2 regions of the Mesorhizobium sp. 01N446 genome follow, and region 2 is predicted to be linked to the other one. Evidence: riboswitches for the same ligand, from Rfam matches in the RefSeq annotation. Region 2 holds a riboswitch; the other holds the start of a gene.

Region 1 (7,669 bases), on a different contig from region 2:
CCGGAACTCGACCGGTGAACTTGCGCCAAGAGCGCCAGAGACCGGCCGTCGAAGCAGTTGATACCATTACTTCTGACGTAATCGCTTTGCCTCAGGCGCTCCGGCAGATTGCCCTCACGAGGCCGGCAAGTCGGCTTCGATAGACAAGGGAGTTATGTCATGACCGCTTACGCCGTTGCCCATATGCGCCAAGTCACGATGGGCCCGCAGATCGTCGAGTACCTGCACAAGATCGATGCCACGCTGGAGCCATTCTGCGGCCGTTTCGTCGTCCATGGCGGCAACGTCGAGGTGGTCGAGAACGACTGGCCGGGCAACCTCATCGTCATCGAATTTCCCGACCGGCGGCATGTGCGCGCGTGGTATGCTTCGCCCGCCTACCAGGCGATATTGGCGTTGCGCACGGAGAATTCCCAATCCGACGTGGTGTTCGCCGACGGTGTCGAGCATCCGCACAAGGCCACGGATGTTCTGGGCTAGACGCGCCGTACTTTAGCGCTTCAGCAGGAACACCGCCTGCTGGCCGAAGAAATTCCAGAACCACCACGGCATCGACAGGCCGATCTTCTGGCCGGCGGCGTCGAGCGCGGTCGCCTTTTCCACGGTCGCGCCAAGCTCCTCGCACAAATTGACGAAGTCGCGGATGGTGCAGAAATGGATGTTGGGCGTGTCGTACCAGGAATAGGGCAGGTCCTGGGTCACCGGCATGCGGCCTTTGACGAACAGCGACAGACGCACCCGCCAATGGCCGAAATTGGGGAAGGAGACGATCGCCCGGTTGCCGATGCGCAGCAACTCGTCGAGCACCAGCTTCGGGTTGCGGGTGGCCTGCAAGGTCTGTGACAGGACGACGAAGTCAAAGCCCTTGTCGGGATAGAATTGGAGATCCTTGTCGGCATCGCCCTGGATGACGGAGAGGCCGCGCGCCACGCATTCGTTGACGCCGCGCTGCGACAGTTCAAGCCCACGGCCGTCGACCTGCTTGGTGTCCTGCAGCAATTCAAGCAGTGAGCCGTCGCCCGAACCGACGTCGAGCACGCGGGACTGCGGCGGGATGAGGTTGGCGACGACCTCGAGGTCGACGCGCTGGCTGCCGTTGACGCTCATGATATCGCCCTCCGTGTGGCGCTTGATCCTGATCCGGAAAGTCTGCAACGTTCCGGGGTCATGCGCTCAGCCCTCTCGCCCGCGCCGCCGAGCCGATGAAGCCGTTGATGGCGGCGAACAGTTCCGGCTCGTCGAGCAGGAAGGCATCGTGGCCGCGATCGGTCTCGATCTCGACGAAGGACACCGAGGCGCCGGCGGCATTGAGCGCGTGCACGATGGAGCGGCTTTCTTCCGTCGGAAACAGCCAGTCCGACGTGAACGACACCAGGCAGAAGCGGGTCTTGGTTCCGGCAAAGGCGTCCGCCAGCCTGCCGCCATGGTCGGCGGCAATGTCGAAATAGTCCATGGACCGCGTCATATAGAGATAGGAATTGGCGTCGAAGCGGTCGACGAAGGTCATGCCCTGGTGGCGCAGATAGCTTTCGATCTGGAAGTCGGCGTCGAAGCCGAACGTCAGGTGGTCGCGATCCTGCAGATTGCGACCGAATTTGCGGTGCAGGGCGGCTTCCGAGAGATAGGTGATGTGGGCAGCCATGCGCGCCACCGCCAGGCCCTTTTCCGGGCGCTTGCCATGCTCGAAATATTTGCCGCCATGCCAGTCCGGATCGGCCATGACCGCCTGCCTGCCGACTTCGTGGAAGGCAATGTTCTGCGAGGAATGGCGCGCGCCGGTGGCGATCGGCAGCGCCGAAAAGACACGCTCGGGATAGCTCGACGCCCATTCCAGCACCTGCATGCCGCCCATCGAGCCGCCGAGCACGCAGAACAGTTTCTCGATGCCGAAATGGTCGATCAGCATCTGCTGCGCGCGAACCATGTCACGGATGGTGATGACCGGCAGGTCGAGCCCATAGGGCTTGCCGGTGGAGGGGTTGGTCGAGGCCGGGCCGGTGGAGCCCAGGCAGCCGCCGATGACGTTGGAGCAGATGACGAAGAAACGGTTGGTGTCGATGATCCTGCCGGGGCCGATCAGCACTTCCCACCAGCCCGGCTTGCCGGTCACCGGATTGGTGTTGGCGACATGCTGGTCGCCGGTCAGCGCGTGGCAGACCAGGATGGCATTGGAGCGGGCATCGTTCAGCGTGCCATAGGTCTGGTAGGCGATCTGGAACGGCGACAACAGCGTGCCGGCGTCGAGCTTGAGCGGCTTGTCCGCCCCGAAGCGCAACACCGGGCTCGACGGCTGGTCGGCCTCGTTGTTGGTCTTTCCTGCGCGCAGAGTGGCCATTCACGTACTCACTTGCTGCATCGTGCCAGACGAAAAACCGTCGCCGATGCGTCCGTCCGGCCGGCCGCGGACAATAAAAAACCGGCATTGCCATTCGCAAAGCCGGTTACGTCACGCAAACGGCCCTTTAGCGAATTGTTTAACGTGGCTGCAAGCCGACCGGCCAAATCACCACGGAACTGTCGCTGTCCTTCTAGAACTCGCTCGCCCCGCCGTCAATGCCGGCTGTCTGGGCCGGCCACTAGGCCAGCTGCTGGCCCCACTGCCACCTCTCGACATTGCGGGCCGTGGCTTGTATTTCCGCTGCGGCCTCCGGATGGAGGCATTTTCGACGGATTTTGCAAAAAATGAACCAGACACCGGATCAGGCACGTCCAACCCCGCGCGCGGGCATCATGGACATCGACGCCTATGTGCCTGGCAAGAGCGCCGCACCCGCTGGTGTCGACAAGGTCTACAAGCTGTCGTCGAACGAGAACCCGCTTGGCCCTTCACCGAAGGCGATCGAGGCCGCGCGTGAGGTCGCCGCCAGGCTGGACATCTATCCCGACGGCACCGCCCGGCGGCTGCGCGAGGCGATCGCGGACGTGCATGGCCTCAACGCGCAGAACATCATCTGCTCCAACGGCTCCGACGAGATCCTCGGCCTCTTGGCGCAGACCTATCTCGCACCCGGCGACGAGGCCATATTCACCGAACACGCCTTCATGGTCTACAAGATCTACATCCAGTCTGCCGGCGCCACCCCGGTTGTGGTCAAGGAGACCGATGAGCGCGCCGACATCGATGCGATACTTGCCGCCGTCACGCCGCGCACGAAAATCGTGTTTCTCGCCAACCCCAACAATCCGACCGGCACCTATTTGCCGTTCCAGGAGGTGCGCCGCTTGCATGCCGGCCTGCCCAGACATGTGCTGCTGGTGCTCGACGCGGCCTATGCCGAATATGTCCGCCGCAACGACTATGAAGCCGGCATCGAACTGGTCGGCAGCGCCGAGAATGTGGTCATGACCCGCACCTTCTCCAAGATCGGCCTCGGTGGCGCGCGGATCGGCTGGATGTACGCGCCCCTGCACATCGTCGACGCCATCAACCGGGTACGCGGGCCTTTCAACGTCAATGCGACGGCGATCGAGGCCGGCATCGCGGCGATCCGCGACCGCGCCCATGTCGAGCGCAGCGTGGCGCACAACGAGACCTGGCTCGCCTGGCTGAGCGCGGAGATGACCGGGCTCGGGTTGCGGGTGACGCCCAGCGTCGGCAATTTCCTGCTGATCCATTTTCCCGACGACCAGAAGCATTCGGCGGCGGCGGCGGACGACTACCTGAGCGCGCGAGGCTATATATTGCGGCGTGTTTCCGGCTACGGCTTTCCCAACGCGCTGCGCATGACCGTCGGCACGGAAGAGGCCAATCGCGGCGTTGTCGCCGCGCTCACGACATTCCTGAAAAGCTAGAACGCCCCGAAAAGCTGGAACACCATGACCTCACCGATGTTTGAAAAGATCGCGCTGGTCGGCATCGGCCTGATCGGCTCGTCGCTGGCCCGCGTCATCCGCCGCGAAGGCCTTGCCGGCCACGTTGCCATTTCCACCCGAAGTGCTGCAACGCTGAAGCGGGCGGAGGAGCTTGGACTGGGGGATTCCTACACGACCGACGCAAAGGAAGCGGTCCGCGATGCCGATCTGGTCATCGTCTCGGTGCCGGTCGGCTCGTCCGGCGCGGTGGCCGAGGAAATCGCGCCGGCGCTGAAGAAGGGGGCGATCCTCACCGATGTCGGCTCGACCAAGGCGTCGGTTATCGCGCAGATGCAGCCGCACGTGCCTGAGGGCGTCCATTTCATTCCCGGCCATCCGCTAGCGGGGACGGAAAAATCCGGCCCGGATGCCGGTTTTGCCGATCTGTTCGACAATCGCTGGTGCATTTTCACGCCGCTGCCGGACACCGATCCGGATGCGCTGGAAAGGCTGTCGGAGTTCTGGCGCCGCTGCGGCGCCAACATCGATACGATGGATCCGCAGCATCACGACATGACGCTCGCCATCGTCTCGCATCTGCCGCACATCATCGCCTACAACATCGTCGGCACCGCCGACGATCTGGAATCGGTGACCAAGACGGAAGTCATCAAATATTCCGCCTCCGGCTTCCGCGACTTCACGCGTCTGGCCGCCTCCGACCCGACCATGTGGCGGGATGTCTGCCTGCACAACAAGGACGCCATCCTCGAAATGCTGGCGCGGTTCTCGGAGGACCTGGCCTTCCTGCAGCGGGCAATCCGCTGGGGCGATGGCGACAAGCTGTTCGACCTGTTCACCCGCACCCGCGCCGTGCGCCGCTCGATCATCGAGGCCGGCCAGGACATCGATGTGCCCGATTTCGGCCGCCAGGCGATCGAGCATCCCGTCAAGAGCTAGGCTGTTTCAGGCCAGGTCGCCGCGACCATGGCCAGCGTCTCGGCCCGGTCCGGCGCGCCGAGCCTGCCGCCGAAGCGCAGGCATTTGAGCGCGGCGGCGGCACTGGCAAAGCGCAAGGCCTGCTCGACAGGCATGGCCTCCGCCAGCCCGACGGCAAAGGCGCCGTGAAAGACGTCGCCGGCGGCGAGCGTGTCGACCGCCTTGATTCTTGGCGCGGCGACATGGCGGGATGATCCCGACGCGCGATCGAACCACCAGGTGCCTGCAGCGCCGCCGGTGATCGCGACGAACGCATCGGTGCGGGAGGCCATATCGGTGCAGGCGGTCTCTAGATCCATTGCATGGCCGCATATGATGCGGACCGCCGGCTCGGAGGCGACGATATGCGAGGCCAGCGGCAACAGCTGCTCCAGCACGGCCAACGGCGCCGTATCGGCATCGAGGATTGCCGGCCGGCCGGCTCCCCGCGCGGCTTTCAGGGCAAGCGCCGCGGCACCCGGCCACCGCACGTCCACCAGCACGGCATCGAATGGCGTGATGTCGGCGAAAGGCAAGGCTTCGGGATCGGCCTGGGCCAGCCTGTCGTAGAAAGGCACGATGATGCGCTCGCCATGGGCGTCGACCAGGATCGAGGCCAGTGCCGAGCGGGCGCCGCTGACGCGGCGGACGTAGCTGCAGTCGACACCCTTGGCCTCGATCCCGGCGACCAGCTGATCGCCGATGAGGTCATCGCCGGCACTCGCCCATAGCGATACGTCGGCGCCCAGGCGATGCGCGGCACAGGCGGCGCTCGTCGCCATGCCCGAGGCGATCTGGACGCCATCGGCGGCGATGAACTTGCCCTGATGCGTGGGCAGCGTCTCGACACGCAGGATGGTGTCCAGCGTCAGCGCGCCGACACTGAGGAGCCTCGCGGGTCTTGCCATGGCCGCGCTATTGCACCGGCTTGATCTTGCCGAGCGGGATGAAGCCGAGCGAGGCCTTGCCCTTGATCACCTTCAGCGGCATCGATGGTTCTTTGCCGAGCATGGCGAGCGCGGCAAAGCCCTGTTCGATCGCATCCTTCTGCTCGGGTATGGCGCCGGCCAGGATGGATGCCACGGCCTTGGGGTCCTTGATCCGGATCATCAGGTCGGCATCGACCAGGCCTTCGGCGTCGACCGACAGCGGCCCGGAAACGGTAACGCGCGCCGTGCCTGATGACAAATCGAGGTTGCGGATTTCGAGGCTCTGGCCACGTAGGCTCTTCACCTGCGTTCCGATCAGCGCGACACCATTCTTAAGCGTGGCGTCGCCGCTGGCATCGAGTGCCGGCAGCACGCGCCCGCCGATCGCATCCGCATCGATCTCCAGATCGGTGAAACTGCCGGCATAGTCGACGTCCTGACCGTTCGGCTGCAGCTGGCCGGCCGCCCTGCCGGCGCTGAACAGTTCCACCGGATCGGTGTCGTCGGCCGGGTCGGTCTGGCCCGACAGGCCCTCCGCCTGCAGCGCAATGCGCTGCGGCAGCGGCCATGACAGATTGACCTTGGCCTGCAGATTGTCCCAGTCGATCCACAGCGGCACCATGCCGGGAACGGAGGTCCTGAGTGGACCACGCAGATCGGCGACCGGCGACAGAGGCTGGGTGATCTGGGCGACGGCGTTGAAGGAGCCGGCCGAGGCCGCGATGTTCTTGGCGTCGTCCTCGTAGGCGAGGTTGTCGCAGGAGACGGTGAAGCTCAGCGGATAGCCGCTGACCTGGAGATTGGCGCAGCCGGCCTCGATGCCGCTCTTGTTCAGCGTGGCGACCGCCTTGTCGGTTTCAGTCCTGACCTTGTCGGCCAGGTAGAACCAGCCGCCGCTATAAAGGGCGAACAGCACAACGATGAACGCCACGAGCCAGAACAGGCCGCGGCGGGACTTAGGTTGGCGTTCGTCACTTGACGTCATGCTTTGGCTCTCACTAACGCATTGGTATTGGTGGACGGAGCTTTGATTCCGACAACACCAGGCAGGCTTGACGGATAGGTAGCTGGGGACGGACAGAAAAAACACCGGTTTCCGGTGCGGTGTTGCCATTCTTTTTGCAATCAGGCGCGGCGATATGGGCGATTTTTGGGTGTTTGGCTACGGGTCACTGATCTGGCGGCCGGGTTTCGCGCATGTCGAGACGCGGCGCGCCCATCTGCACGGCTATCGCCGCTCGCTCTGCGTCTATTCCTTCGTGCACCGCGGCACGCGCCAGCGGCCCGGGCTGGTGCTCGGTCTCGACCATGGCGGCTCCTGCGTCGGCCTGGCTTTCCGTGTGCCTGGCGAATTGCGTGACGAGGTCATCGCCTATCTGCGCGAGCGCGAGCTTGTCACATCAGTCTATCTCGAACGCACGCTCAAGGTCCGCCTCGAGGACGGCGGCGCGGTCGAAGCCTTAGCCTACATCGTCGACCGCAAGCATGAGCAATATGCCGGCGCGCTGGATGCCGCGCATGCGGCGGCGGTGGTGCGGGGCGCCGTCGGCCAATCCGGCAACAACGAGGACTATGTGCTCAGCACGCTGAGGCATCTGGAGGCACTGGGCATCCGCGACCATTGGCTGGAGGACGTGGCGCGGGGGATAGCGCCTTTGTGAAGCGCTGGCTCTGCTGAAATAGGCGGTCAGGCCTTTGACCTCGACGCGGCAAGACCTAGCTTAGGCGTCGAACCCCAGCCAGCGGGCGGCATTCGCCCCATCCCCATCATCACGGAGATTCGTCTTGCAGAAACGCCGTCTCGGTCGCACCGACCTTTCCATCGCGCCGCTGGTTCTGGGCGGCAACGTCTTCGGCTGGACCGCTGACGAGAAAACCTCTTTCGACCTGCTCGACCGCTTCGTCGGGGGCGGGCTCAACGCCATCGATACGGCCGACGCCTATTCGCGCTGGGTGCCGGGCAACAAGGG
Region 2 (7,669 bases):
CTCGGAGCTCGACGTCATCGCCGCCGTCTTCATCGGCGGCGCCTCGGCAATGGGCGGCGTCGGCCAGGTCATCGGCGCCGTGGTCGGCGGCTTCATCATGGGCGTGATGAACAACGGCATGTCGATCATGGGCGTCAACGTCGACTGGCAGCAGGTGGTCAAAGGCCTCGTGCTGCTCGGCGCCGTGATCTTCGACGTCTACAACAAGAACAAGGCCTGAAACAAAATACCGGGAGCGGGCCGAACCGCTCCGGCGAGGCAACGAGGAAGGCATACGGGTCACATCGCGGCGCTGCCGGCAACCAGCAGGCACGAAGAAGTTCCCTCAAGGAACCAAGCCCCGCGAGCGCAATCCGAACGGAGAATTTCACCCGTGGCATGGGCGACGTCCCAGCCGCGCTTGGGAAGGTTTGCCGCGGCGGCAGCCATGCCAAGGCACATGAGAGAGGATTGATCATGCTGATCTCGCAGATTCTCGATGACGCCGAGACCATCCGCGTCGTTGCCCGCAATGGCGGCAAGACCCGGATCATCAACGGCGCCCGCAGCGTCTATTCGCTGGCGATGGAGGCGGCCCGCACCGGCGTCGGCCTCGCCACCCTGATCGAGCGCAAGGGGCTCGGCGAGACGGTCGATCTCGATGCCGCCTACAAGAAGGGGCGGCTGTTGTCGCCGATCAATCACCCCGATCCGGCGCACCTGCATCTCACCGGCACCGGCCTGACGCATCTCGGCTCGGCCGCAACGCGCGATTCCATGCACAAGAAGCTCAGCGCCGATGGCGAGGAGCAGCTCACCGATTCCATGAAGATGTTCCGCATGGGTCTGGAGGGCGGCAAGCCCGCCAAGGGCCAGGTCGGCGTGCAGCCGGAATGGTTCTACAAGGGCAACGGCACGATGGCCGTGGCGCCGGGTGCCGCGCTCATGTCACCGGCCTTCGCCAAGGACGCCGGCGAGGAACCCGAAATCGCCGGCATCTATGTCATCGGCGACGACGGCGCCGCCTTCCGCGTCGGCTTCACGCTGTCGAACGAGTTTTCGGACCATGTGACCGAGCGGGTGAACTATCTCTTCCTCGCCCATTCCAAGCTGCGCAACGCCTCGTTCGGGCCCGAGATCCTGATCGGCGACCTGCCTTCCGACATCCGCGGCACCTCGCGCATCGTGCGCGACGGCAAGACGCTGTGGGAAAAGCCGTTCCTGTCGGGCGAAGCGAACATGTCGCACACCATCGCCAATCTCGAACACCATCACTTCAAATATTCGGCGTTCCGCCAGCCCGGTGACGTGCATGTGCATATGTTCGGCACCGCGACGCTGTCCTTCGCCGACGGCGTCAAGACCGAGGCCGGCGATGTGTTCGAAATCGAGGCCGGCGATTTCGGACTGCCGCTGCGCAACCCGCTCGAGATCGAAAAGCCGGTGAAGGTGGCGGTGAAGGCGCTTTGAGAGCGTGATCTCCCCGCTTCTTGGGGAGATGGCCGGCAGGCCAGAGGGGGGCGTTGTCCCGCCAGCGTAGCAATGGAAGCAACTGTGCCTTCCGCTATTCCTGACGCTCTTAGGAGAGGTCGCGATCCTTCGCGCCTCCCTCTGCCCTGCCGGGCATCTCCCCACGAGGGGGGAGATATTGGCAGCTTCTCAATAAATATCGAAGTCGAAATACTTGGCCTGGATCTTCTAGTAGGTGCCGTCGGCGACGAGCGCATCGATGGCTGCGTTTAGCTAGTCGCGCAGGGGCGGTGTCGTCGAGGCGCACGGCAATGCCGGCTTGCGTTTCGGTGCCCTTGACGTCGCCGACCAGCTTGCAGCAGCCGTCGCTCGACTTCTTCAGCCAGTCCACCAGCACGAACTTGTCCGAAATCACGGCATCAAGCCGGCCGTTGGTCAGGTCGGTGATCGCCTCTTCCGGCGCAGGCAAGTATCTTGCCCGGCGGCAATCGGCGCTCAGCGTGCGGCGCGGAAGTGCTTGGAGAGCTTCAGGCCCTGTGCCTGGTAGTTGGAGCCGAGATCCGTGCCGTAGAGCGACTGCGGCCGTTTCAGCATGTGCTCGTACACCAGCCGGCCGACGATCTGGCCATGGTCGAGGATGAACGGCACTTCGTGGCTGCGCACCTCAAGCACCGCCCGGCTGCCGGTGCCACCAGCCGCCGAATGGCCGAAACCCGGATCGAAGAAGCCGGCATAGTGGACGCGGAATTCACCGACCAGCGGATCGAAAGGCGTCATCTCGGCGGCGTAGAGTGGTGGCACGTGCACCGCTTCCTGGCTGACGAGGATGTAGAATTCGTCGGGGTCAAGCACCAGCTCGCCGGCGCCGCTCTTGTGGATCGGTTCCCAGAAATCGACGACATCCTGCGCGGCGCGCTTGTCGACATCGACAAGACCGGTGTGGTGCTTGCCGCGATAGCCGACCAGCCCGTCACCATCGCCCTTGAGATCGATCGACAACGCGATGCCGCCGCCTGAAATATTCGGCGGGTCGGTGGCAACCAGCGTCTGCGCGCGGTGCAATTCATGCAGTTCAGCTTCCGAGAGCAGCGCGTTGCCGGTGCGGAAGCGGATCTGCGACAGGCGCGAGCCGGTGCGCACGACGATCGGGAAAGTGCGCGGGCTGACCTCGAGATAGAGCGGACCGTTGTAGCCGGCGGCGATCTTGTCGAACTCGTGGCCGCGGTCGGTCATGACACGGGTGAAGATGTCGAGCCGCCCGGTCGAGCTCTTCGGGTTGGCCGAAGCGGAAATCTCTGCCGGCAAGGCAAGGCTTTCGAGCAGCGGCACGATGTAGACGCAGCCAGTCTCCAGCACCGCGCCTTCGGCCAGATTGATCTCGTGCAGCTTCAGCCTGTCGAGCTTTTCCGAAACGTTATGGTTGGGACCCGGCAGGAAGGACGCGCGCACCCGCCAGGCCTTGTCGCCGAGCCTGAGATCAAGGCTGGCCGGCTGGATCTGGTCGGGATCAAGAGCACGTCGCGACTTCAGCGCACCGGACTGGAACAGCGCCGCGATGTCCTGATCGGGAAGAATGCCTGTCTGCCGCAAAGCTTCGCTCCTGGGCGACCATTTCTTGGCGCAGGTCTTGTCGCAAAACCGTGGGACACCTTTGCGAAACCTGCTTGGTACAAACCTCTTAATGAAGCCGGCAATTGACGCAAGCGTGGTACGGGTCTAAAGGATCGTTATCCCGTGGTGATTTGGCCGGTCGGCTTGCAGCCACGTTAAACAAGTCGCTAAAGGACCGTTGGCCGTGAGGCCGTATGGACCGGTTGCGACTTTCGTGACCGGTTTTTTTGTGTCTGGAAACAAAAGCGATGAGCAGCAACAAGCGCAACTGGAAGCCTCAGACAGCCCTCGTTCATAGCGGAACCCTGCGTTCCGGCTTCGGCGAGACCTCGGAGGCGATGTACCTGACCCAGGGCTATGTCTACGAAACGGCGCAGGCGGCGGAAGCCCGTTTCAAGGGCGAGGAACCCGGTTTCATCTATTCGCGCTACGCCAATCCGACCGTCGACATGTTCGAAAAGCGCATGTGCGCGCTGGAAGGCGCCGAGGACGCACGCGCCACGGCGTCGGGCATGGCGGCGGTGACGGCGGCGCTTCTGTGCAGCGTCAAGGCCGGTGACCACATCGTGGCGGCGCGCGCCCTGTTCGGCTCCTGCCGCTGGGTGGTCGAGACGCTGGCGCCGCGCTACGGCATCGAGGCGACGCTGGTCGACGGCACCGACATCGCCAACTGGGAAAAGGCGGTCAGGCCCAACACCAAGCTGTTCTTCCTGGAGAGCCCGACCAATCCGACGCTGGAAGTGGTCGACATCGCCGCCGTCGCGTCGCTCGCCAACTCGATCGGCGCGCGGCTCGTCGTCGACAATGTCTTCGCCACGCCCTTGCAGCAGAAGCCGTTGCAGCTCGGCGCCCATATCGTCGTCTATTCGGCGACCAAGCACATCGACGGCCAGGGCCGCTGTCTCGGCGGCGTGATCCTGTCGGACAAGAAGTGGATCGACGAGAATTTGCACGACTATTTCCGCCACACCGGCCCCAGCCTGTCGCCCTTCAACGCCTGGACGCTGCTGAAGGGCCTGGAGACGCTGCCACTGCGCGTGCGCCAGCAGACGGAAAGCGCCGGCAAGATCGCCGATTTCCTGGCCGAGCAGCCGCAGATCGCCCGCGTCATCTATCCCGGCCGCGCCGACCACCCGCAGGCCGAGATCGTCAGGAAGCAGATGTCGGGCGGCTCGACGCTGATCTGCCTCGACGTCAAGGGCGGCAAACAGGCGGCCTTCGCCTTGCAGAACGCGCTCGACATCGTGCTGATCTCCAACAATCTCGGCGACGCCAAGAGCCTGATCACCCATCCGGCGACGACGACGCACAAGAATTTGAGCGAAGAGGCGCGCGCCGAACTCGGCATCGGACCGGGCACGCTCAGGCTGTCGGTCGGCCTGGAGGACGCCGACGACCTGCTGGAAGACATCGCGCAGGCGCTGAAAGCGGCAAAATAGTAGATGTCTTTGGCTTTCAGGCGCGCGACGAAGCCTCTTCCAGCTCCGTAGCCTTGGTGCCGATGGTCATTGCATTGCCGCGCCAGTCGACCGCGCCGCCGAGCCAGCCGCGTGCCCACATGGCTGGCAACATCAAGTCCCGCGCGATCATCGCCGCGACCGTGCGCGGCGACAGGTGCCAGCCCTTGGACCAGGCCAGGGCGCATTCCGGAAGGTAGAAGGCCGCCAGCACGGCGATGGCCGTCAGCGGCAGGCTGACGCCGGCGCTGGCTGCCGCAAGCAGCGCAAATGCCAGCGGCACCACCGCGCCGGTCAGGATTTCCGGCGTGAAGAACAGCGGGAAGGTGACGCGGCGCAGACGCGCCCAGCGGGCCTGGCGCGACCAGACCGTGCCAAGCGTGCGCCTGCCAAGCGGCTGCTCGAAGGGTGCCGCGACAAGATTGACGCGCAGGCCAATCGCGCTCACCAGCTTGGTCGCGGCGGCGTCCTCGGCGGCTTCGGCGGCCAGCGCGCGGATGCCGCCATTGGCATCCAGCACCGGCTTGTTCAATAGCATGCTCTTGCCCTGGGCAAAGCCAAGGCCGAGCGCCTCGCCGGCATACTGCCAGCGGGCCTGCAGCGTGTTGAGGAAGGCGCATTCGACCTCGGCCCAGAAGCCCTCCGGCCGCGAACCGATCGGCGTCGAGCAGACAAGGCCGGTATCCGTCCGCCAAGCCGCCATCAAATGCTGGATATAGTCTCTCGGCATCAGCACGTTGGAATCGGCCAGGACGACCCAGTTGTGCCGCGCGGCTTCCCAGCCCTTGACGCAATTGTTGAGCTTGGGATTGGCACTGAACCGGTCTTCGCCGATCAACAGCCGGGCCGGCACTTTTGGGAAGCGGTCAATGGCGGCGCGGATCAACCTGACCACCGGGTCGTCTCCATGGGCAACGCAGAAGATCAACTCATAGCGTGGCCAGTCGAGCGAAAAGGCGCGCTCCAGCGTCTCCTGCGTGAACGGCTCGACGCCGCGCCAGGGTATGACGACCGACACGGGCGGCGATTTGCCGGCTGGCCGCGCGATCGCGGTGCGCCGTTTCAGCTGTGACGCGGCGAGCAGAATGCTCGCGGCGTTTGAAAGGATAAGAGCAGTCGAAAGCGAGGCGGCTATGAGAGTGAGTTCCATCGAGATCCGGTCACTCCAGAAGAGACAGCCTGCATGTGGCCGTTTTCAACAGTTCGACAGAGCGGCGAGTCGCCCGGTTCGTGCACACCACCATTGTCATGTGTCACTTAAATGACATTCTTTGCCGGCACCTGCGTTTCAAGGCCAGGCGCGACAAGACGCGCACGTTGACCTGCTCGCCGGGAGCGCCGAAAGGTATGGGACTGTTTTGGAGCCGCCTATGTACCGCGCCGTTACGCGCAACATCGAAGTGCAGGTCAGGCCGTTCTACCTCGAGGATCGCTCGGATCCTTCGGAGAACCGCTATGTCTGGGGCTATCAGATGACGATCGACAACCAGTCGGACGAATTCGTGCAGCTTCTGTCGCGCTATTGGCACATCACAGACGGCGCCGGCCGGGTCGAGGAAGTGCGCGGCCCGGGCGTCGTCGGCGACCAGCCCGAACTCAATCCCGGCGACAGCTATCAGTACACGTCCGGCTGCCCGCTCTCGACGCCGTCAGGCATCATGGTGGGTCACTACACGATGCGCAACAAGCGCGGCGAGACCTTCGACATCGCCATCCCGGCGTTCTCGCTGGATCTGCCGGGAACCAGGCGGACGGTAAATTAGCGTCTTTCTCTCCGTCACTATACGGGGAGTTGAGGAATGGTCCGCGCAGCGGACGAAAAGCCAACTGCTTGGCTTTTCGAATGACGAACGCCCGGCAGGACAATGAGGGCCGGGCTGATGAGATTGTCGAGGACGGGGTCTGCGCACGGCTATTCGCCAAAGTCAGCGCCGCCCCTCATCCGCCCTTCGGGCACCTTCTCCCCGTAAACGGGGAGAAGGCAAGGAGCTTCACTGCGCCGCGAATTCCGCCGGGTCGAAGTCGTACTGCTTCGAGCAGAATTCGCAGGCGACATGGATGCCGCCGTCCTCGGTCGAGTCCTTGATCTCCTGCGCGGAGAAGCCCTCGAGGATACCGCGGATCTTGTCGCGCGAGCATGAGCACTGGTCGGCGACGGGAACGCCGCCGAAGACGCGCACGCCATGCTCGTGGAACAGGCGATAGAGCAGCCGTTCGGCGCCGATCGTCGGGTCGATCAGTTCGGTCGGCTCGATCGTGCCGAGCAGCGCCAGCAATTCCTGCCAGGAATTGTCCGCCGGATCATGGATCTCCTCGCGCGGATCGCCGTCGCCGCCCGGCAGGTCCGGAATGCGCATGCGCTCGGGCGACTGCGGCAGGAACTGCGCCAGGATGCCGCCGGCGCGCCATTGTTCGCGCGCGCCGCCAGGGCCTGGCGTCAACAGCTTGGCCACGGACAGCCTGATATCCGTCGGGATCTGCTCCGACTGGCGGAAATAGGTGCGCGCCGCATCTTCCAGCGTTTCGCCATCGAGCTGGACGATGCCTTGATAGCGCTGTGTATGGGCGCCCTGGTCGATGGTCAGCGCCAGCACGCCGCTGCCGAGCAGCGTCTGCTGGGACGTTTCGCCTGCAGCGATCAAGGCCTCGAGCCGATCGGCATCGAAGCGCGCATAGGCGCGCAGCGCCGACGGCGTCGAAAAATCCGCCACCAGCATGTCGACCGGCCCGTCGGTGCGGGTCTGCAGGATGAACTTGCCCTCGAATTTGAGCGAGGTGCCGAGCAGCACCGTCAGCACACAGGCTTCCGCCAGCAGGCGGGCGACCGGCTCGGGATAGTCGTGGCGGCTGAGGATGGCGTCGAGCATCGGCCCGAGCTGGACGGTCCGGCCGCGCACGTCGAGCGGGCCGACCTCGAACGGCACGACATGGTCGTCGCCGGCATAGCCGAACTCGCCGAGTTTGGGGTGATGTTCAGTCACTTGATGCGTTTCCAACATGACAAAGCTCCAGGGCGCGGCCATGCCGCCCCCTGGGGTGCATGCGTCCAAACGCGCTTGATTTGCGTGATGCGGCGCAGATAGGCATCGCGCCCCCGCAGATCAAGCGCCCAGACCTTTCAAAGCCCAAGCCACCTCAAGCCCCAAGACACC

What was found. Region 2 has a riboswitch for S-adenosylmethionine ahead of AC1DPX_RS00185 (O-succinylhomoserine sulfhydrylase). Riboswitches for the same ligand answer to the same signal wherever they lie in the genome.
Region 1: linked by a shared signal. The riboswitch ahead of metX (homoserine O-acetyltransferase MetX) and the one ahead of AC1DPX_RS00185 (O-succinylhomoserine sulfhydrylase) in region 2 are both predicted to bind S-adenosylmethionine.

What each region holds. Positions count from the first base shown of each region.
Region 1 is NZ_JBFTRA010000010.1:97,403-105,071, reverse strand. It holds gene AC1DPX_RS29500 (DUF1194 domain-containing protein) at 1-18, shown strand, start outside; gene AC1DPX_RS29495 (DUF1330 domain-containing protein) at 160-480, shown strand; gene metW (methionine biosynthesis protein MetW) at 493-1,107, opposite strand; gene metX (homoserine O-acetyltransferase MetX) at 1,166-2,335, opposite strand; SAM riboswitch at 2,443-2,520, opposite strand; gene hisC (histidinol-phosphate transaminase) at 2,683-3,792, shown strand; gene AC1DPX_RS29475 (prephenate/arogenate dehydrogenase family protein) at 3,817-4,752, shown strand; gene AC1DPX_RS29470 (sugar kinase) at 4,749-5,678, opposite strand; gene AC1DPX_RS29465 (DUF2125 domain-containing protein) at 5,686-6,684, opposite strand; gene AC1DPX_RS29460 (gamma-glutamylcyclotransferase) at 6,839-7,360, shown strand; gene AC1DPX_RS29455 (aldo/keto reductase) at 7,485-7,669, shown strand, end outside.
Region 2 is NZ_JBFTRA010000001.1:35,587-43,255, forward strand. It holds gene mmsB (multiple monosaccharide ABC transporter permease) at 1-220, shown strand, start outside; gene araD1 (AraD1 family protein) at 457-1,449, shown strand; gene AC1DPX_RS00175 (hypothetical protein) at 1,559-1,918, opposite strand; gene AC1DPX_RS00180 (2'-deoxycytidine 5'-triphosphate deaminase) at 1,945-3,039, opposite strand; SAM riboswitch at 3,174-3,251, shown strand; gene AC1DPX_RS00185 (O-succinylhomoserine sulfhydrylase) at 3,309-4,499, shown strand; gene AC1DPX_RS00190 (ceramide glucosyltransferase) at 4,516-5,667, opposite strand; gene apaG (Co2+/Mg2+ efflux protein ApaG) at 5,888-6,280, shown strand; gene AC1DPX_RS00200 (Hsp33 family molecular chaperone) at 6,509-7,540, opposite strand; gene argF (ornithine carbamoyltransferase) at 7,653-7,669, opposite strand, start outside.